DNA from 2 places in the Salmonella sp. HY31 genome. Region 1 is predicted to be linked to the other one. Evidence: predicted binding sites of a transcription regulator. Region 1 holds the regulator's gene; the other holds the start of a gene.
What was found. Region 1 encodes Fur, which represses iron uptake genes when iron is present. Its sites were predicted from a motif close to ATAATAATGAGAACNACTATCAA; they were not measured.
Positions count from the first base shown of each region.

Region 2: a site for Fur is predicted at 3,535-3,557, ahead of feoA (ferrous iron transporter A). Genes of this name have one in related genera too.

Region 1 is NZ_CP170479.1:3,302,222-3,312,700, forward strand. It holds gene pgm (phosphoglucomutase (alpha-D-glucose-1,6-bisphosphate-dependent)) at 1-599, opposite strand, end outside; gene seqA (replication initiation negative regulator SeqA) at 624-1,166, opposite strand; gene ybfF (esterase) at 1,351-2,121, shown strand; gene ybfE (LexA regulated protein) at 2,255-2,548, shown strand; gene fldA (flavodoxin FldA) at 2,699-3,229, shown strand; gene fur (ferric iron uptake transcriptional regulator) at 3,511-3,963, shown strand; gene tcuR (tricarballylate utilization LysR family transcriptional regulator TcuR) at 4,080-5,006, shown strand; gene tcuA (FAD-dependent tricarballylate dehydrogenase TcuA) at 5,104-6,507, shown strand; gene tcuB (tricarballylate utilization protein TcuB) at 6,494-7,633, shown strand; gene tcuC (tricarballylate/proton symporter TcuC) at 7,684-8,988, shown strand; gene chiQ (ChiQ/YbfN family lipoprotein) at 9,038-9,370, opposite strand; gene chiP (chitoporin) at 9,420-10,479, opposite strand, start outside.
Region 2 is NZ_CP170479.1:330,594-341,072, forward strand. It holds gene ACE15A_RS01490 (Rpn family recombination-promoting nuclease/putative transposase) at 1-374, opposite strand, end outside; gene feoC ([Fe-S]-dependent transcriptional repressor FeoC) at 609-845, opposite strand; gene feoB (Fe(2+) transporter permease subunit FeoB) at 858-3,176, opposite strand; gene feoA (ferrous iron transporter A) at 3,195-3,422, opposite strand; gene ACE15A_RS01510 (Tex family protein) at 3,859-6,189, opposite strand; gene greB (transcription elongation factor GreB) at 6,288-6,761, opposite strand; gene ompR (two-component system response regulator OmpR) at 6,987-7,706, shown strand; gene envZ (two-component system sensor histidine kinase EnvZ) at 7,703-9,055, shown strand; gene pckA (phosphoenolpyruvate carboxykinase (ATP)) at 9,173-10,479, opposite strand, start outside.

The sequences.
Region 1 (10,479 bases):
CCCGAGGCCATTGCCGCATCCAGAGAAATACGTTTAACGCCTTGCAGGCCGTCAGCCAGCAGCGCATTGGCGCGGTCCTCCACGACTTTAGTGACGTTGGTATCTGCCGGGCCGCCATTAGGCGGATTATATTTAATGCCGCCATCTTCCGGCGGGTTATGCGACGGCGTAATCACAATACCGTCTGCCAGCGGGCCGCCTTTTTTGTTATGGACCAGGATAGCATTTGACACGGCAGGCGTTGGCGTGAAGCCATTATTTTCCTGCACGATAACGTCTACGCCGTTTGCCGCCAGCACTTCCAGCACGGAAATGAAGGCCGGTTCCGAGAGCGCATGGGTGTCTTTCCCCACATAGCAGGGGCCGGTAATGCCGTTCTTCGTCCGCTCCTCAGCAATCGCCTGGGCGATTGCCAGAATATGCGGTTCGTTGAAACTGTGACGACCTGCGCTACCGCGATGGCCGGAGGTGCCAAATTTCACGGCATGTTCTGCATTCCCTGCCTCCGGTTTCAGTACATAATACTGCGCCGTCAGTTGGGCGACGTTAATCAAATCACTTTGTTGCGCGGGTTGTCCTGCGCGGTTGTGGATTGCCATTGCCTGGTCCTTCTAATGCAAGGATTAAATTGTTCCGCAAACCTTTTCAATCAATTCCGCCGGGAATTGCATTGACTGCATGATATGTTCGATCATGCTGCATTTACGGCCGGTGTTGGTGTTGGTGATCACCCAATACGGCGTGCCGGGAACGTGCTTAGGTTTAGTTTGATTCCCATTTTTCAGCAGCGTTTGTTCATCCGCCGCAAAATAGACGCGCGTGCGGCCATGCAACGACTCCGTCGCCTCCGCAAACGCGTGGTGATCCAGTGAATAGAGTGTAGTCAGAATCAGCATAAAGCGATTGACCGCTTTTTTCTGCTCGGCATATTCGTCAGACAACAGCAGCTCACGCATCGCGCGAACTTTGTCTTTTACCGGATTGGCCGGTTTCGCTTCTGCGACGGGTTGCGCCGCAGGCGTCCCTTTCGCCGCCGAAGCAGTTGGCTGTGTCGTGGCGGAAAACTTCAACATACGCCGTAAAATGTCGGATGCGCTCTCGCCGATATGCTTGGTGTGGCTGGCAATATAGCTATAGAGTTCATCATCAACTTCAATCGTTTTCATCTTAATCCAGTGCGATGTCTTTGCTGAATACAAGTCATTGGGATTATAGGAACAAATCCCAACAGCGGATAGCGTTAAGCCCGGCTGACAAAAAAACTCGGAGTAAACCTTAGAGGTTGCAGCCCAGTGGCAGAATGGTCAACATAATACCCTAACCCGACAGAGCGAAAAAAAGAACTTTGCCATGAAATTAAATATCCGAGCGCAATCTGCACAAAACCTGCACAATAATTCCCCCATCGTTCTCGTTCATGGCCTGTTTGGCAGCCTGGACAACCTCGGCGTACTGGCGCGCGATCTGGTGACCGATCACAACATTATTCAGGTCGATATGCGCAATCATGGTTTATCGCCGCGCGATCCGGTCATGGATTATCCGGCAATGGCCCAGGATCTGCTGGATACGCTTGACGCGCAGCAGATCGAGAAAGCGACTTTTATTGGTCATTCCATGGGCGGAAAAGCGGTAATGGCGCTGACGGCGCTGGCGCCCGATCGCATCGATCGTCTGGTCGCGATTGATATCGCCCCCGTGGATTATCACGTTCGCCGCCACGATCGCATTTTCGCGGCCATTAACGCCGTAAGCGAATCCGACGCTACATCCCGCCAACAGGCGGCAGGTATTATGCGCCAGCATCTTAACGAAGAAGGCGTGATCCAGTTTCTGTTAAAATCCTGGGCTGAAGGCGAATGGCGTTTTAATGTTCCGGTATTATGGGAGCAGTATCCGCATATCGTCGGCTGGAAAACCATTCCGGCCTGGGAACATCCGGCGCTGTTTATTCCAGGCGGTAACTCGCCGTACGTGACCGAAGCGTACCGCGACGCGCTGCTGGCGCAATTCCCTTTGGCGCGCGCGCATGTGATAGCCGGCGCGGGCCACTGGGTACATGCCGAAAAACCAGAGGCGGTTCTGCGCGCCATCCGCCGTTATCTGCACGATAAGCGCTAACTGATTAAAAACTCATCGCCTGTGCGCGATTACGCGCGTGGGCGTTGGCGTCGCTTCCTCGCTGATGTATGATGGCGCGCTATCCATCCGGGCATAAGCCTGGCTGATTGTTTCCCCCGAAGTCACCAAAATCATGGCCAAAGAACAAACGGACCGTACGACATTAGATCTGTTCGCGCACGAGCGTCGCCCGGGACGACCTAAAACGAATCCGCTTTCGCGCGATGAACAGTTACGCATCAATAAGCGTAACCAGTTAAAACGCGACAAAGTTCGTGGCCTCAAGCGTGTCGAATTAAAACTCAACGCACAAGCTGTTGACGCGCTGAATGAACTGGCCGAAGCGCGCAACATTAGCCGCAGCGAGCTCATTGAAGAAATGTTAATGAAGCAGCTTATGGCGCTGCGCGGCCAGGGTTTAGTCTGAAAACAAGTTTTGTTTCATATTTCGTGTAGCAGAGCGTGCAGTCCCGCGTGATTGCTGTTTCCGCATATCTGCCTGTTCTGCTATGATTGCCCTTATCCGTGGGCAATTCGCCACCACCATTTCAATAAGTTTCAAGAGGTTATTTTACTCATGGCAATCACTGGCATCTTTTTCGGCAGCGACACCGGTAATACCGAAAATATCGCAAAAATGATTCAAAAACAGCTTGGTAAAGACGTTGCCGATGTGCATGACATTGCAAAAAGCAGTAAAGAAGACCTGGAAGGGTATGACATTCTGCTGCTGGGCATCCCAACCTGGTACTATGGCGAAGCACAATGTGACTGGGATGACTTCTTCCCGACTCTCGAAGAGATTGACTTTAACGGTAAGCTGGTGGCGCTGTTTGGCTGTGGCGATCAGGAAGACTACGCGGAATACTTCTGTGATGCGCTGGGCACTATTCGCGACATTATTGAGCCGCGCGGCGCCACGATTGTGGGTCACTGGCCAACCGCAGGCTATCATTTTGAAGCCTCTAAGGGTCTGGCTGATGACGATCATTTTGTCGGCCTGGCGATTGACGAAGACCGTCAGCCTGAACTGACCGCCGAGCGTGTTGAAAAATGGGTCAAGCAAATTTCGGCTGAATTGCACCTCGACGACATCCTCAACGCCTAATCTTATGCGGCGCAGCATTACGTCTGCGCCGCATCAATAGACAAGACCAATCAAAATAATTGCTACAAATTTGTAACTTTCACACCCATCCCTGTACAATGTCCGGGTGTAATCAGGTGGCGCCAGAATTTGCAGGCAAAACCACAGTTTTATTAACATCTGCGAGAGACTTGCGGTTTTCATTTCGGCATGGCAGTCCTATAATGATACGCATTATCTTGAGTGCAATTTCTGCCACTTCTCTAATGAAGTGAATCGTTTAGCAACAGGACAGATTCCGCATGACTGACAACAATACCGCATTAAAGAAGGCTGGCCTGAAAGTAACGCTTCCTCGTTTAAAAATTCTGGAAGTTCTTCAGGAACCAGATAACCATCACGTCAGTGCGGAAGATTTATACAAACGCCTGATCGACATGGGTGAAGAAATCGGTCTGGCAACCGTGTACCGTGTGCTGAACCAGTTTGACGATGCCGGTATCGTGACCCGCCATAATTTTGAAGGCGGTAAATCCGTTTTTGAACTGACGCAACAGCATCATCACGATCATCTTATCTGCCTTGACTGCGGAAAAGTGATTGAATTTAGTGATGATTCTATTGAAGCGCGCCAGCGTGAAATTGCGGCGAGACACGGTATTCGTTTAACTAATCACAGCCTCTATCTTTACGGCCACTGCGCTGAAGGCGACTGCCGCGAAGACGAGCACGCGCACGATGACGCGACCAAATAAGTATAAATCTTTCGAAGAGCCAACCGCCCGGTTGGCTTTTTTATATCCTCCTCTTTCCTGCTGCTTGATGTTGATTTAATGTAAAAAAACCGCTATCGCATCTCAGGAGAGCAGGAATGGAGCTTCGCCAGTTACGCTATTTCGTGCGTATTATTGAAACCGGCAGTATGGGTAGCGCCGCGCAGGATCTTGATATTGGCGTTTCAGCCTTAAGCCAGCAGATGTCCCGTCTGGAAAACGAGCTTGCCATCCGTCTGTTGCAGCGCACCTCGCGCGGCGTAACGCCGACCAACGCCGGGCTGGCCTTTTATTCACAGGCACAACTCGCCCTGCGTCATGCCGACGACGCGATTCTCGCCGCAAGAGAAGCACGTCTTTCCGGTCATGTGAGCGTAGGAATGGCCCCCAGTACCGCCTCCATACTGGGTATACCTTTTATCCATGCCATGCAGGAAAACTATGCCGATGTCCGACTGCATGTGGTGGAAAGCTTGTCCGGTAATCTTGAAAGAATGATTAATACCCGCCAGATTGATTTAGCCGTTGTCTTTCAAAAAGATAAAATCCTGCGCTGGAGCGCCAGACCGATCCTTGAAGAACAGCTTTTTCTGATTGGCTCCCATGCCCTGCTGGCGGCGCTTCCTGATAACCCGATCACGCCTGAACAACTGGCAGACATTCCGCTCATTATGCCGAGCCAGGGACACGGACTGCGCGGCAGGCTGGACGCTGTATGCCAGGAACATGCGCTTAACGTTGAGATCGTTGCGGAAATTGACGGCCTGGCGTTGTTGATGCGCGCCGTGCGCGACGGCCTTGGCGCCACGTTACAGCCCGGCGCGGCGATTTCTCATCTGGATAACGACGCGCTACGCGTGATCGGCGTCCATAATCCGATACTCAGCCGCCCCAACTTTTTAGTCAGCCTGTCGGATGATGAGCTGACGCCCGCCGGTCTTGCCGCCAGAGTGGTACTCACCAAAGTCATGCGTCAGTTAGTCGACGCCGGCGAATGGCCAGGTGCTACCCTTTACGCTTACTAAACCCCTGTTTAGCGCTACCTGATAGCGCGCCGCTTATTTATCCGTATACATTTTAATTACAAATTTAACAAATAGTTAAATGGTACGGGAGCATAAGATGGTTGATGTACTGGTGATAGGCGGAGGCAATGCCGCATTATGCGCCGCCCTGACCGCACGGGAAGCGGGCGCATCGGTTCTGCTGCTGGAGGCTGCCCCGCGGGAATGGCGCGGCGGAAACTCTCAGCATACACGAAACCTGCGTTGTATGCATGATGCGCCGCAGGATGTGCTGGTGGAACGCTATCCTGAAGAGGAGTTCTGGCAGGATCTGTGGCGCGTCACCGACGGCAACACCAACGAAGCGCTGGCGCGGTTGGTCATTCGCACCTCTTCGCAATGCCGCGACTGGATGCGCAAACATGGCGTTAACTTTCAACCGCCGCTATCGGGGGCGCTCCACGTCGCGCGCACTAATGCATTTTTTATGGGCGGTGGGAAAGCGCTCGTCAATGCCTATTACCGTAGCGCCGAACGGCTGGGCGTGCAGATTCGTTATAACACGCCGGTTCATGCGCTTGAACTTCATGACGGCGAATTCGTAGCAGCGCTGGCGGGCAACGAACGTATTACTGCCAAAGCCTGCGTACTGGCGGCTGGCGGTTTCGAATCAAATCGTGAATGGCTGCGGAAGGCCTGGGGAGAAAACGCGCGCGGCGAATGGCCCGCGGATAATTTTCTGATTCGTGGCACGCGTTTTAACCAGGGCGTATTGCTCAAATTTATGATGGATGCCGGCGCGGATATCATTGGCGATCCGTCCCAGTCGCACTGCGTAGCGATTGATGCCAGGGCGCCGCTGTACGACGGCGGTATTTGTACTCGCGTTGATTGCGTATCGCTGGGTATTGTCGTGAATCGCGACGCCGAACGTTTTTATGATGAAGGCGAAGATTTCTGGCCGAAGCGTTACGCCATTTGGGGGCGTCTGGTTGCCCAACAGCCAGGACAAATTGGCTATTCGATTATTGACAGCAAAGCCATCGGCCACTTTATGCCGCCGGTTTTTCCTGGCGCGCAGGCCAATACGCTGGCTGAATTGGCCTGCCAGTTGGGGCTGGACGCGGAAAAATTTACCCGCACCGTCACGCAGTATAACCAGGCCTGCCAACCCGGTCATTTTGATCATACCTTGCTTGATAACTGCGCCACCAAAAACCTGACGCCGGCGAAAACCCACTGGGCGCGCCCACTTGATGCACCGCCCTACTACGGTTATGCGCTGCGACCCGGAATCACTTTTACCTACCTGGGCCTGAAAGTCAATGAACGTGCCGCCGTACATTTTGCCGGTCATCCAAGCCGCAACCTGTTTGTTGCCGGCGAGATGATGGCAGGAAATGTACTGGGCAAGGGGTATACCGCAGGCGTAGGCATGTCTATCGGCACAACCTTTGGCCGCATTGCGGGGATAGAAGCCGCCCGCGCGGCGCACAAGGAGGCGCATCATGAAACAGCTTGAAAAATTAATCATTGAGACCACCGTACTTACCGGACCGGAAGCTGAGGTCGAACGCGTCATGCAAGTGTGTAACGCGTGTCGCTACTGCGAAGGATTTTGCGCGGTATTTCCGGCGATGACCCAGCGACTCGAATTCGGTAAAGCCGATGTTCATTATCTGGCGAATTTATGTCATAACTGCGGCGCCTGCCTGCACGCGTGCCAGTACGCGCCGCCCCATGAATTTGCCATTAACGTGCCGAAAGCGATGGCGCAAGTCCGCCTGGAAACATATCAACAGTATGCCCAGCCCGCCGCTTTTGGCGCGTTATACCGTCGGGCGGGGATCACCGTCGCGCTGGCGCTGATAGTCGGTCTGACGCTCTTTTTATTACTGGCGATGGCGCTGAAAGGGTCGCTAATTCATCCGCCGTTGGCCGGTGACTTCTATCAAATTTTTCCGCATAGCCTGCTGGCATGGATGTTTGGCTCAGTTTTTGTGCTGGCAATCGGTTTGCTTATGGTGGCCCTAATCCGCTTCTGGCGTGAGATCTCGCCGGGCGTACCGCGTTCGGCGGAGATTGCGGAAGCGTCGCACAATGCGTTAACGCTGAAATATCTCGATGGTGGACACGGCAAAGGCTGTAACGAAGCGGATGATGCGTTCACGCTGCTACGCCGTCGCTTTCATCACTTTACCTTTTACGGTTTTATGCTCTGTTTTGCCGCCACAGTCGTGGCGACGGGCTATCACTACGTCGCCGGTTGGGAAGCGCCCTACCCGCTCTTTAGCCTGCCGGTCATGCTTGGCACGCTGGGCGGTATCGGTCTGCTTATCGGCCCAGCGGGGCTACTATGGCTCAATCTGCGGCGGTCGCCGTTACATGGCGATGCGCGCCAGAAACCAATGGATCGCGGCTTTATTCTGCTTCTGTTCTTAACCAGTCTTACCGGGCTGGCGCTGCTGGCAGGCAGAGACACCAGCGGAATGGGCATACTGCTGGCGCTCCATTTAGGCGTGGTGATGGCACTCTTTCTCACCCTTCCCTACGGAAAATTCGCCCACGGATTTTTCCGCTGCGCGGCCTTACTCAAATGGGCAGTTGAGAGGCGACGCGGAAAACATGCGGGGGATACAGGCAACTGACCCGCAGCATCTTACCCATAAAACAATAAAGACAGTGGAGAGCAAACCCTATGGCACAACACACACCTGCAACATCGCGCGCCGGCACGTTCGGCGCAATACTGCGCGTGACAAGCGGCAATTTTCTTGAACAGTTTGATTTTTTCTTGTTCGGATTTTACGCCACCTATATCGCCAGAACGTTTTTTCCGGCGGAAAGCGAATTTGCCTCATTAATGTTGACCTTTGCCGTCTTTGGCTCCGGTTTTTTAATGCGCCCCATCGGCGCGATTGTGCTTGGCGCCTATATTGACAGAATCGGACGTCGTAAAGGGCTGATGGTGACACTGGCGATTATGGGCTGCGGTACGTTGCTCATCGCCCTCGTCCCCGGCTACCAAACGATCGGCCTGGCGGCACCTGCGTTGGTGCTGCTGGGCCGGTTATTACAAGGATTTTCTGCAGGCGTTGAGTTAGGCGGCGTTTCGGTCTATCTGTCCGAAATCGCAACGCCAGGCAATAAAGGATTTTATACCAGTTGGCAATCCGCCAGTCAGCAGGTCGCGATCGTTGTTGCCGCGTTGATTGGTTATAGCCTGAATCTCACGCTGGGACACGACGCGATATCGGAATGGGGCTGGCGAATTCCGTTCTTTATCGGCTGTATGATCATTCCGCTGATTTTTGTTTTACGTCGTTCATTACAAGAAACAGAGGCGTTTTTACAACGCAAGCATCGCCCCAACACCAGGGAAATCTTTGCTACTATCGCCAAAAACTGGCGCATTATTACGGCCGGAACGCTGCTGGTAGCGATGACCACCACAACGTTTTATTTTATCACCGTTTATACGCCGACCTATGGCAGAACCGTGCTTAATCTCAGCGCGCGGGACAGTTTGATCGTCACCATGCTGGTGGGCGTGTCCAATTTTATCTGGTTACCCATTGGTGGCGCGATTTCCGACCGGATTGGCCGTCGCGCCGTGTTAATGGGCATTACTTTACTGGCGCTGATCACCACCTGGCCTGTCATGCAATGGCTGACCGCCGCGCCCGACTTTACCCGCATGACGCTGGTACTGCTGTGGTTCTCTTTCTTTTTTGGCATGTATAACGGTGCAATGGTCGCGGCGTTAACCGAAGTGATGCCAGTCTATGTGCGTACCGTCGGTTTCTCGCTGGCCTTTAGCCTGGCGACGGCGATTTTTGGCGGCCTGACGCCGGCCATTTCTACCGCGCTGGTAAAATTAACCGGCGATAAAAGCTCGCCCGGCTGGTGGCTGATGTGCGCGGCGTTATGTGGACTTGCCGCGACGGCGATGCTGTTTGTGCGTCTGAGTCGCGGCTATATCGCGGCAGAAAATAAAGCCTGAAAAAGCCCCGGACGGGAAATGCCCCGTCCGGGGGCAGCAATAAAAAGCTTTATCGCGCGCTATTATGGCTGCGAATTTCCTGCCAGACCTTATCGCAGTCAGCCGTAATCACCTGATCGTTACCCGTACGCGTCGCCTGAATGCACTGCTGATAGTCCAGAACCCGTACGCTTTCTTCATTAGCAAATTGCTGGTGTTTGCGGTCTTTTTTAAGCACATTCAGCACGTTTTGGCAGGCCTCTACCTTCTCAGGCGAGCCCTGTGCGGTATTGATACAGGCGCTGTACGCCTCTTTCAGGCGGCTATCTTCTTCCGGCGTGGTTGATGACGCACAGGCCGTCAAACCGGCGGTCATGCTGGCGATGAGTAAAATTTTTTTCATAGGTCGTTCCTCAACAGCGCGGCAGACCTGCAGCCTGCCACATCTGACATCAGAAAATAGTGAATGGCGCAATAACGATAAATTTCACGTCACGCTCATCCTGAAAGATGTTGCCGTAACCACCGCCCCAGCTTGGAATATTGGAGTGGTTGTCGTATTCAGTGAAGTGCAGTTTGAACATGGTGCCTTTGGCGCGCCCCTCCTGCAGGGTATAGACCGCATCCAGACTGTATGAGGACTCTTCGATAGTGTGGTTTTTGTCGTAGTAAGCATCCGGATTACTTTGCCAGGTTGCCGGTTTGGCATCCCAGGCGTAAACGTAAGACGCGCCCACAGCCCATCCTGGCAGGTCCCAGTTTTTCAGGTCATACATCGCACCGAAGAAAACCGCCTTTTCGCCATTAGCGTTAAAGTCGGAACGGTTATCCCACCAGATATCCAAACGACCGTTTGAAGAAGCGTAGGTTGGCGTCATACGTTGCAGGAAATAGCCCTGCTGACCGTCCGCTTTCACCCAGGTGCCTTCCAGACGCAGGTCAACCACTTCCGCGACTTTGTAGCCGAAGGTTAGCGCCTGCAGCCAGGCCGTACCGTCGTAAATATCATTCGCGCTGCGATCATCTACTTTGTCGCGCGCGCCGTAGAACTGGTAACTGGTAGTGAACGGATTGCCGCCTAAATCAAATTTATAACTGGCCTTCGCGAAATATTGATCAACATAGCCTTCGGACTGACCAAACGCCGCTTCCAGCACCAGGTCATTTTTGAAGTCGTACTTCGCGCCGATAGAGTGGAGATAATCCACATTAGTTTTTTTATCCGCCTGATAAAACTTATCCATTTCGGTATGCCACGGCGCTTTATATTCGTTAGTCCACATGTAGGAGAAACTTAACGCGCCCGCATCGCCATAGTCAAAACTTGCGCCGGCCTCCGCTCCCTGATAGGTACCCGGCATAAAACTCCAGTGCGGCGCTAACAGCGTCTGTCCGGTAGGCTGAATATAACCGGCGCGCGCCCAGACCGGGCCATATTTAAATTTCGCGGCGGCTTTATAAAGACTGATACCGCTCTTATCGCCGGAATAGTCTTCGTCGTAGCCTTTATTC
Region 2 (10,479 bases), 1.9 Mb from region 1:
CCGTGGTAAAACAGCATTGGTACCACTAACGGCAACGTCTTATGCCCGGCCTCCAGGTGTCGTTGCATTGCAGCCATCGCGTAACGCATCAGCCGAAATGCCATATGCGCGTCCGGCGTACTCTGATGTTCAATAACCACGTAAATGTAACCTTCACCTTCACTTGTTTCCAGCGACCAAAGAATATCGGAATAATGGGGGCGTAAATCCTCTTCAATAAAGCTACCGGACTCCAGCCGTAACGTATTCAGATTACAGATTTGACGTAATGTCGACGGGAGATGGATTTCCAAAAAATCTCGTGCAGTATCGGGGTGGCATAAAAACTGTTTGAATACCGCGTCATGCGGCGTGGATGTTGTTGAGGTCGCCATATCGATCCGTCACCGGTGAAGTTCAATGACGTGACACTACGCGCTGACCGGGCTGATTGCAGTAGAGAATTAGTGCGCTTGCGAGGCGCATGGGGAGATAAATGCGGACGGCGGTAACGCTTTCATCTTTGTGGAAGGCATTACGCAAAATTGCCCGGCAGCGTGACGCGTACCGGGCAACATAACGCGGGATAAAGGCCGGATGAGAAGTGTTACGTCGCTATCCGGCGAAGGTTAACGCAAGGCCCACCATTCGCGCAGGCAGGCTTTACCTTCCGGACAACTTTTGCAGCTACCTGAAAGGCAGCCGTCCGGTTCTTCCGGGATACGTACCGCTTTACCCATGATCTCCAGTTGATTCAGCATGGCGTCGATCATTGGCTGCGGGGCGTGCAGCGTATGGCTGATCTGCGTTACCTCCATGCGACCCCGTAGCGCCAGTAGATCGCGAACCTGTATCAATGAAGCCATTTTTTACATCCCTTAGTGACAATTGCCCGCAGTGCCCGAACAACAGGAACTGACGTTTTTGCGGGTTGCCAGTAGTTCAATGTCCACACGGCTGCGGGCGCGGCGCAACAGGCTTAACACCACAACGTTAAAGACGATCACCGCCAGAATACAGATCAGGCTGTATGTAGGGTGTTGACTGAAGCTGGTAACCTGATAGAACAGCGTGGCGAGCGAATAGGCGATATTCAGTCCCCACAGGATTGAGAAGCTCATCCAGCCGCGGCTGGACTCGCGGGCGATAGCGCCCATCACCGAGATACACGGTACGTAAAGCAGGACGAAAATCAGGTAACTGTACGCCGCCGCGGCGCTGCCGAATTTTTGATCCATTACGCCCATCGCTCCGGTCGCCATTTCGCCGTCGCCTTTACTTGCTTCGATCGGGTTGGCCAGTACGCTCAGGCTAAAGGTGTCTTTCAGGCTTTGCCAGGTATCGTCAACCGCGCCCAGCAGTTCATCGCCGAGATGAAAGTCGGCAGGGTTAAACGCTTCGTCCTGAATATTTTCGGCGGTGTAGAGCGTGTTCAGCGTACCGACGACAACTTCTTTCGCCATGGCGCCCGTAAACAGACCCACGGTCGCCTGCCAGTTATCCTCATGGACGCCGATCGGTTTAAAGACTGGCGTGATCACCCGGCTTACAGAGGCGAGGGCGGAGTCATTAATGTTATCGACGATTTTGCCGCTCAGTGAGAAGCTGTTAAACGCGCTCAGGAAAATACTAACGATGATAATGACTTTACCGGCGCGCAGTACAAAACCTTTCAGGCGTTGCCAGGTCTGGATAATAAGGCTCTTGATATGCGGTACGTGGTAAACCGGCAGCTCCATCACAAACGGAGAGGCTTCGCCGCGCATAATGGTATGTTTCAGCATCAGGCCGGTTAATACCGCCATAACAATACCCAGCACGTACAACGAGAAGACCGCCAGCGCGCCGTTTTGCCCGAAGAAGGCGGCGGCAAAGACGGCGAAAATCGCCAGACGCGCGCCGCAGGACATAAACGGCGCCATCATGATGGTCATCAGGCGTTCGCGCGGAGCGTCAAGCGTGCGGGCGCCCATCACGGAAGGTACATTACAGCCGAAGCCGACAATCAGCGGCACGAAGGATTTACCCGGCAGCCCCAGCGCCTGCATCAGGCGATCCATGACGAAGGCCGCGCGCGCCATATAGCCGGAGTCTTCAAGGAAGGAGAGAAACAGGTACATCATCCCGATCTGCGGTACCAGCGGCAGGACGGTATTGATCCCGCCGCCAAGACCTTGCGCCAGGAAGATGGTTAACCAATCCGGGAAGTGCAGAGTGTAGCCAATCCACTGAATGCCATGAATAAAGATAGCGACGGAACCGGCATCAAACAGGGGTTGCAACGCGCCGCCGATGTTAATGGCGAGCAAGAACATCAGGTACATCACGAACAGAAAAATCGGTAAGCCGAGGAAACGGTTCAGGATAATTTTATCAACTGCGGTGGTGAAACGGCTGGGTTCGGCTGTCAGGGTATTGCTTACCACGTCGCAAATAGCGGCGATACACTGGAAACGGGCGTCGGCGATATGCAGCGCCGGGTCGTCCATTTCGTCCTTCAGACGGGCAAGGGAGGTGTCCAGGTTTTGCGCCGCTTCGCCTGCGTAAGCCTGGCTGTAGATATCGCCCTCCAGCATTTGCAGACCCAGCCAGCGGCGCTGTTGTAAAGGCATCTCCTGGGCCATCGCGTCGGCCAGGAAACCCGCCTCGCGCAGCAGCGGCTGGGCATAATGCACCAGTTCGACATTGTCGTTAGCGTTGTGACGGTCAATGGCCAGTTTCAGCGCCTCGATACCGTGACCGCGAGTCGATACCAGCGGTACGACAGGGCAACCCAGACGCGTGGACAGAGCGTCGACATCAATACGAACCTGCTGTTTTTCGGCAATATCCAGCATGTTGAGCGCGACAATACAGGGGATACCCAGCTCCAGCAGTTGCAGCGTCAAATAGAGGTTACGCTCCAGATTGGAGGCGTCCACAACGTTTATCAACAGGTCGGCATCGCCGCTCAGGATGTAGTGGCAGGCGATCTGTTCGTCAAGAGAGGTTTGCGACGAGATGGTCGTCAGCGAATAGGTGCCGGGTAAATCTACCAGCGTGACCTGGTGGTCAGTTGTCGAAAACTGACCCTCTTTACGCTCGACGGTGACGCCCGCCCAGTTCCCTACGCGCTGACGCGCGCCGGTGAGTTGGTTAAATAAGGTGGTCTTGCCGGAATTAGGATTACCAATTAAACCAATGGTTAATTTTTTCATTTTTATAGACTCACTGTATTAACAGGAAACCGCTTCCACTTCTATTAACGCCAAATCCTTTTTACGTAATACCAGACTCACGCGTCGTGTTTCGATATGGATCGGATCGCCTAAGGGCGCGACGCGGACGACATTAAATGAAGAGCCGGGCAACATGCCGAGCGAAAGCAGTTTTTGACGATACGCCGGGCTGATTTCACGCGCAAAGCCGGTGATTTTCCACGCAGTGTCAGGAGTGAATTGCATACGACCTACTTGTTTCTTGCTAACTGGATGTATACCTCATGCGGCGCTCAGGGGGGCGGCAGGAGACCCGATATTTAGCCAACGAAGGAAAGAGTAAATAATCAACAACACAATGATAATGAGAATGGTTTCTATCTTCAACGGTTAAAATGTGACGGAATGTACAAATAAGCGATAATTTGCGCCAATGTTGATATGGCTCAACATTTATTTGTCTTTTTGCAAATCCCCCTGTTGTGCAAATATCCACCATTTTTAATGTTTAATTAAGGTTTCATCTGTTAATAGAGTGATAATTAATAGTACGGATAGCAGAAGAGAATTAATTAACAGATTCTAATGGGTAAGATTTAATTGTTAATTAAAAAAGAAAGGGTTGGACGTATTGCAAAATCGCAGGCCGGATAAGAGATCATCCGGCCTGCGTATTACCCGATTAGCGTTTTTTCCCCAGTGCGGCTGCCAGCGCATCCATCATGGCGCTGTTACCGGCTGGCTGGGCGTCCCGACCGCGCGGTTTCACCGCTTTTGTTGCCGGGCGGTTTCCCTGAGCGCGATCGGCACCGCCGCTACGGCGAGCAGTGGTTTCGCCGGGCTGTTCGTCCAGACGCATCGTCAGCGCAATACGCTTACGTTGCAGATCCACTTCCAGCACTTTCACCTTCACGATGTCGCCGGCTTTCACCACGGTGTGTGGATCGTCGACGAATTTAGTCGACAGGGAAGAGATGTGAACCAGACCATCCTGATGGACGCCGATATCGACAAACGCGCCGAAGTTGGTGACGTTAGTGACCGCCCCTTCCAGAATCATACCCGGCAACAGGTCATTCATGGTTTCGACGCCATCGGCGAACTGCGCGGTTTTAAATTCAGGGCGCGGGTCACGGCCTGGTTTTTCCAGCTCTTTGATGATATCGCTCACGGTCGGCACGCCGAATTTATCGTCGGTAAAATCGGCGGCCTTGAGGTGACGCAATTCGTTGCTGTTGCCCATGAGATCTTTTAGCGCTTGCTGCGTCGCCGCCAGAATTCGTTCGACAACCGGATAGGCTTCCGGGTGGACGGTAGACGCATCCAGCGGGTTATCACCGTGGTTAATACGCAGGAAGCCCGCGCACTGCTCAAACGCTTTCGGCCCCAGACGGCTCACCTTCAACAGTTGCTGGCGATTCTGAAACTGACCGTTCTCATCGCGCCAGGCGACGATGTTCTGCGCCATCATACGCGTTAAGCCCGCGACGCGGGTCAGCAGCGGCACGGAGGCGGTATTCAAATCGACGCCGACGGCGTTTACGCAGTCTTCTACCACCGCATCCAGTTTACGGGCCAACTGGGTCTGGCTGACATCGTGCTGATATTGGCCGACGCCGATCGATTTCGGGTCGATTTTCACCAGTTCAGCCAGCGGGTCCTGTAGACGGCGGGCAATGGACACCGCGCCGCGCAGAGAAACATCCAGATCCGGAAACTCCTGCGCCGCCAGCTCAGAAGCGGAATAAACGGACGCCCCCGCTTCGCTGACGATCACTTTCTGCGCCGTCACGTTCGGGAATTGTTTCTGCACGTCGAGATAGAAGCGTTCGGTTTCGCGCGATGCCGTACCGTTGCCAATCGCTACCAGTTCGACGTGGTATTTTTCGCACAGCGCGGCGATAACGGTAGCCGCTTTGGCCGCCTGACCGGTATGCGGATAAATGGTATCCGTCGCCACCAGCTTGCCGGTGCCGTCAACGACAGCGACTTTTACGCCGGTACGCAAGCCAGGATCAAGGCCCATTGTGGCGCGCAGGCCAGCCGGTGCCGCCATCAGCAGGTCGTGCAGGTTACGGGCAAACACGTTAATCGCTTCGTCTTCCGCACGTTCGCGCACGGTGCCCATCAGTTCGGTTTCGAGGTGCATTAAGACCTTGATGCGCCATGTCCAGCTCACTACGCCCTTGCGCCAGCTATCCGCCGGGGCGTTATTCAGACGCAGGCCGAGATGGTCCATGATGATTTGTTCGCAGTAGCTCTCTTTTGGCGGCTCATCAAACTGTGGGTCGGCATTGAGCGAAAGTTGCAGAATGCCTTCGTTACGACCACGGAACATTGCTAACGCACGGTGAGACGGGACGTTGGCAATTGGCTCATGATGGTCGAAATAGTCGCGGAATTTTGCCCCTTCTTCCTCTTTGCCGCTCACGACGGTGGCAACCAGATGGGCGTTCTTCCACAGGTAATCACGCACTTTCGCCAGCAATGCGGCGTCTTCGGCAAAGCGCTCCATCAGAATGTAGCGTGCGCCATCGAGCGCGGCTTTCGTGTCCGCCACGCCTTTGTCGGCATCAATATACTTTGCCGCTTCCACATCAGGATCGTGGGACGGCTCGTTCCAGAGCAGATCGGCCAGCGGCTCAAGGCCGGCTTCAATGGCGATTTGTCCACGGGTGCGGCGTTTAGGTTTATAGGGCAGGTAGAGATCTTCGAGCTCGGTCTTACTTAACGTAGCGTTGATGGCGCCAGCCAGCTCATCGGTCAGTTTGCCTTGTTCGGAAATGGACTTGAGGATGGCCTGACGCCTGTCTTCCAGCTCACGCAGATAGCCCAGACGTGTTTCCAGGTTACGCAACTGCGTGTCATCCAGACCGCCGGTGATTTCTTTACGATAACGTGCGATAAACGGCACGGTGTTCCCTTCGTCAAGCAGGCGAACGGCAGCTTCAACCTGTCCGGCATGTGCCTGGATTTCACCCGCAATAATGCGGCAGAAAGAATCATTCATCATGGGTTAGCTTCGTCTTCAGGATAAAAATCAGGGGATAGTTATACGGATTGGCTGACAAAAATGCCAGCCATCAGCGAGGGCTTAGGATTCTTCTTGTCTTATTTGACGTATTCGATCGCATTGACGTACCAGTTTGCTTCGCCGACAGGGGTGTTGACCACCGCCAGATCGCCCACTTCTTTTTTCAGTAGTGCCCGCGCCATCGGCGAGTCGATAGAGATGTAATCCTTACGTCCGAAAATTTCATCGTAACCGACAATGCGGAACTTCAGCGTATCGCCGTCGTCATTTTCGATTTCCACCCAGGCGCCGAAGAAGACTTTGCCCTCCTGCTGCGGGGAATAATCCACGATTTTGAGATTTTCCATGCATTTGGTCAGATATCTGACACGTCTGTCGATCTCACGCAGGCGCTTTTTATTATACTGATAGTCGGCATTCTCGCTGCGGTCGCCCAGACTCGCAGCCCAGGTCACTTTTTTGGTGACCTCCGGGCGCTCTTCACGCCAGAGATAATTGAGCTCTTGTTTGAGTGTTTCGTACCCTTCGCGGGTGATCAGGGGCGTTTTCATCTCGTTGATTTACCTTTGCTGTCGATATTGCGCACACGGGGTATAACGTGATCGTCCCGACAGAATAAATAATGGGTTTGCTGATTAATTGTATATTTAAGCTGCTGTTAAATATGCTTTGTAACAATTTAGCCTGAAATTCATACCAGAATTCGCTGGTGACTCACGTGAGCTTTTTTAAGAATACACACTTACATTTGTTGCGAACCTTTGGGAGTACAGACAATGCAAGAGAATTATAAGATTCTGGTGGTTGATGACGATATGCGTCTGCGGGCGCTACTGGAACGTTATCTGACCGAGCAGGGCTTCCAGGTTCGAAGCGTCGCTAACGCCGAGCAGATGGATCGTCTGCTGACCCGTGAATCTTTCCATCTCATGGTACTGGATTTAATGCTGCCAGGTGAAGATGGTCTGTCGATTTGTCGTCGCCTGCGTAGTCAAAGTAATCCAATGCCGATCATTATGGTCACGGCGAAGGGTGAAGAGGTTGACCGTATCGTCGGGCTGGAAATCGGTGCCGATGACTACATTCCTAAACCGTTTAACCCGCGCGAGCTGTTGGCGCGTATCCGCGCCGTGCTGCGTCGTCAGGCAAACGAACTGCCCGGCGCGCCGTCGCAGGAAGAGGCCGTTATCGCGTTCGGTAAGTTTAAACTGAACCTCGGTACGCGCGAGATGTTCCGTGAAGATGAACCGATGCCGCTGACCAGCGGGGAGTTTGCGGTACTGAAAGCGTTAGTCAGCCATCCGCGCGAGCCGCTCTCTCGCGATAAGCTGATGAATCTGGCCCGTGGCCGCGAGTATTCCGCGATGGAACGTTCCATCGATGTCCAGATCTCCCGTCTGCGCCGCATGGTGGAAGAAGATCCGGCGCATCCGCGTTATATTCAGACCGTATGGGGCCTGGGCTACGTCTTCGTACCGGACGGCTCTAAAGCATGAGGCGAATGCGCTTCTCGCCGCGAAGTTCATTTGCCCGCACGCTGTTGCTCATCGTCACCTTGCTGTTCGTCAGCCTGGTGACGACCTACCTGGTGGTGCTGAACTTCGCGATTTTGCCGAGCCTCCAGCAGTTTAATAAGGTTCTGGCTTACGAGGTCCGCATGCTGATGACCGATAAGCTGCAACTGGAGGACGGTACGCAGTTAGTCGTGCCTCCTGCGTTTCGCCGGGAAATCTATCGCGAACTGGGGATCTCTCTCTACACCAACGAAGCTGCCGAAGAGGCCGGGCTGCGTTGGGCGCAACACTACGAATTCTTAAGCCATCAGATGGCGCAGCAGCTTGGCGGCCCGACGGAAGTGCGCGTTGAGGTCAACAAAAGCTCGCCCGTCGTGTGGCTGAAAACCTGGCTGTCGCCCAATATCTGGGTGCGCGTGCCGCTGACCGAGATTCATCAGGGCGATTTTTCTCCGCTGTTCCGTTACACGCTGGCGATCATGCTATTGGCAATAGGCGGCGCGTGGCTGTTTATTCGCATACAGAACCGACCGTTAGTGGATCTTGAACATGCCGCCTTGCAGGTAGGAAAGGGAATTATTCCGCCGCCGCTGCGTGAATATGGCGCCTCTGAGGTGCGCTCTGTGACCCGTGCGTTTAACCATATGGCAGCCGGTGTGAAACAATTGGCCGATGACCGTACGCTATTGATGGCGGGCGTCAGCCACGACTTGCGCACGCCGCTGACCCGCATTCGTCTGGCGACGGAGATGATGGGCGAGGAAGATGGTTATCTCGCGGAGTCGATCAATAAAGACATCGAAGAGTGTAACGCCATTATCGAACAGTTTATTGACTATCTGCGTACCGGTCAGGAAATGCCGATGGAGATGGCGGATCTCAATTCCGTACTGGGTGAGGTGATTGCGGCGGAAAGCGGCTATGAGCGTGAGATTAACACTGCGCTTCAGGCAGGCAGCATTCAGGTGAAAATGCACCCGCTCTCTATTAAGCGCGCGGTGGCGAATATGGTGGTCAATGCTGCCCGTTATGGCAACGGCTGGATTAAGGTCAGCAGCGGCACTGAGTCGCATCGCGCCTGGTTCCAGGTAGAAGATGACGGGCCGGGCATTAAGCCGGAGCAGCGTAAACATCTGTTCCAGCCTTTTGTGCGCGGCGACAGCGCCCGTAGCACCAGCGGAACAGGGCTGGGTCTGGCGATTGTGCAGCGCATTATCGATAACCATAACGGGATGCTGGAGATTGGCACCAGCGAGCGTGGTGGATTGTCGATTCGCGCCTGGCTGCCGGTGCCTGTGGCTCGCGTCCAGGGGACCACAAAAGAGGCATAAGAAAGGGAGGTATTAACCTCCCTTTCTTCTCAACGCTGGAATGGCGCTACACTTATCCGACCTGGTATTTCACACATTGTAGGCCGGATAAGGCAAAGCCGTCATCCGGCATATTCCTTACAGCTTCGGTCCGGCGCTAACCAGTGCTTCGCCTGCCGGGGTATCCGTGTACTTCTCGAAGTTCTCAATGAACAGTTTCGCCAGCGCGGTGGCTTTTTCCTGCCATTGTTCCGGCGACGCGTAGGTGTTACGCGGGTCGAGAATGCGGGTATCCACGCCCGGCAGTTCAGTCGGGATCGCCAGATCGAACAGCGGCAGACGGAAAGTTTCCGCGTTATCAAGAGAACCGTTCAGAATGGCGTCGATAATCGCGCGCGTATCTTTAATGGAGATACGTTTGCCGGTACCGTTCCAGCCAGTGTTAACCAGATAAGCCTGCGCGCCCGCCGCCTGCATACGTTTCACCAGCACCTCAGCGTACTGCGTCGGGTGCAACGTCAGGAACGCGGCGCCGAAGCAGGCGGAGAAGGTGGGGGTCGGTTCGGTAACGCCGCGTTCGGTGCCGGCCAGTTTAGCGGTGAAACCCGACAGGAAGTGGTACTGCGTCTGGTTAGCGGTTAAACGGGAAACCGGCGGCAATACGCCGAAGGCATCCGCAGTCAGGAAGATAACCTTAGTGGCGTGACCTGCTTTGGATACGGGCTTAACGATGTTATCGATGTGATAGATCGGGTAAGAGACGCGGGTGTTTTCGGTTTTGGAACCATCGTCGAAATCAACGGTGCCGTCCTCGCGCACGGTGACGTTTTCCAGCAGCGCATCACGGCGAATCGCGTGATAAATTTCTGGCTCCGCTTCTTTCGACAGCTTGATGGTTTTGGCGTAGCAGCCGCCTTCAAAGTTGAATACGCCGTCGTCATCCCAACCGTGCTCATCATCGCCAATCAGACGACGTTTCGGGTCGGTGGACAGTGTGGTTTTTCCGGTGCCGGAAAGGCCGAAGAAGACCGCGACATCGCCTTTTTCACCCACGTTGGCAGAACAGTGCATTGATGCGATACCTTTCAGCGGCAGCAGGTAGTTCATTACCGAGAACATCCCTTTTTTCATTTCGCCGCCGTACCAGGTGCCGCCAATGAGCTGAATACGTTCAGTCAGGTTGAACGCCACGAAGTTTTCCGAGTTCAGCCCTTGCTCTTTCCATTGCGGGTTGGTGCACTTCGCGCCGTTCATGACGATAAAGTCAGGCTTGAAATCCACCAACTCTTCGTCCGTTGGGCGAATAAACATATTTTTAACGAAATGGGCCTGCCAGGCGACTTCCGTAATAAAGCGTACGGAAAGACGCGTATCAGCATTTGCGCCGCAGAATGCATCAACAATGAATAAGCGTTTACCGGAAAGTTGATGCGTTACCAGATCTT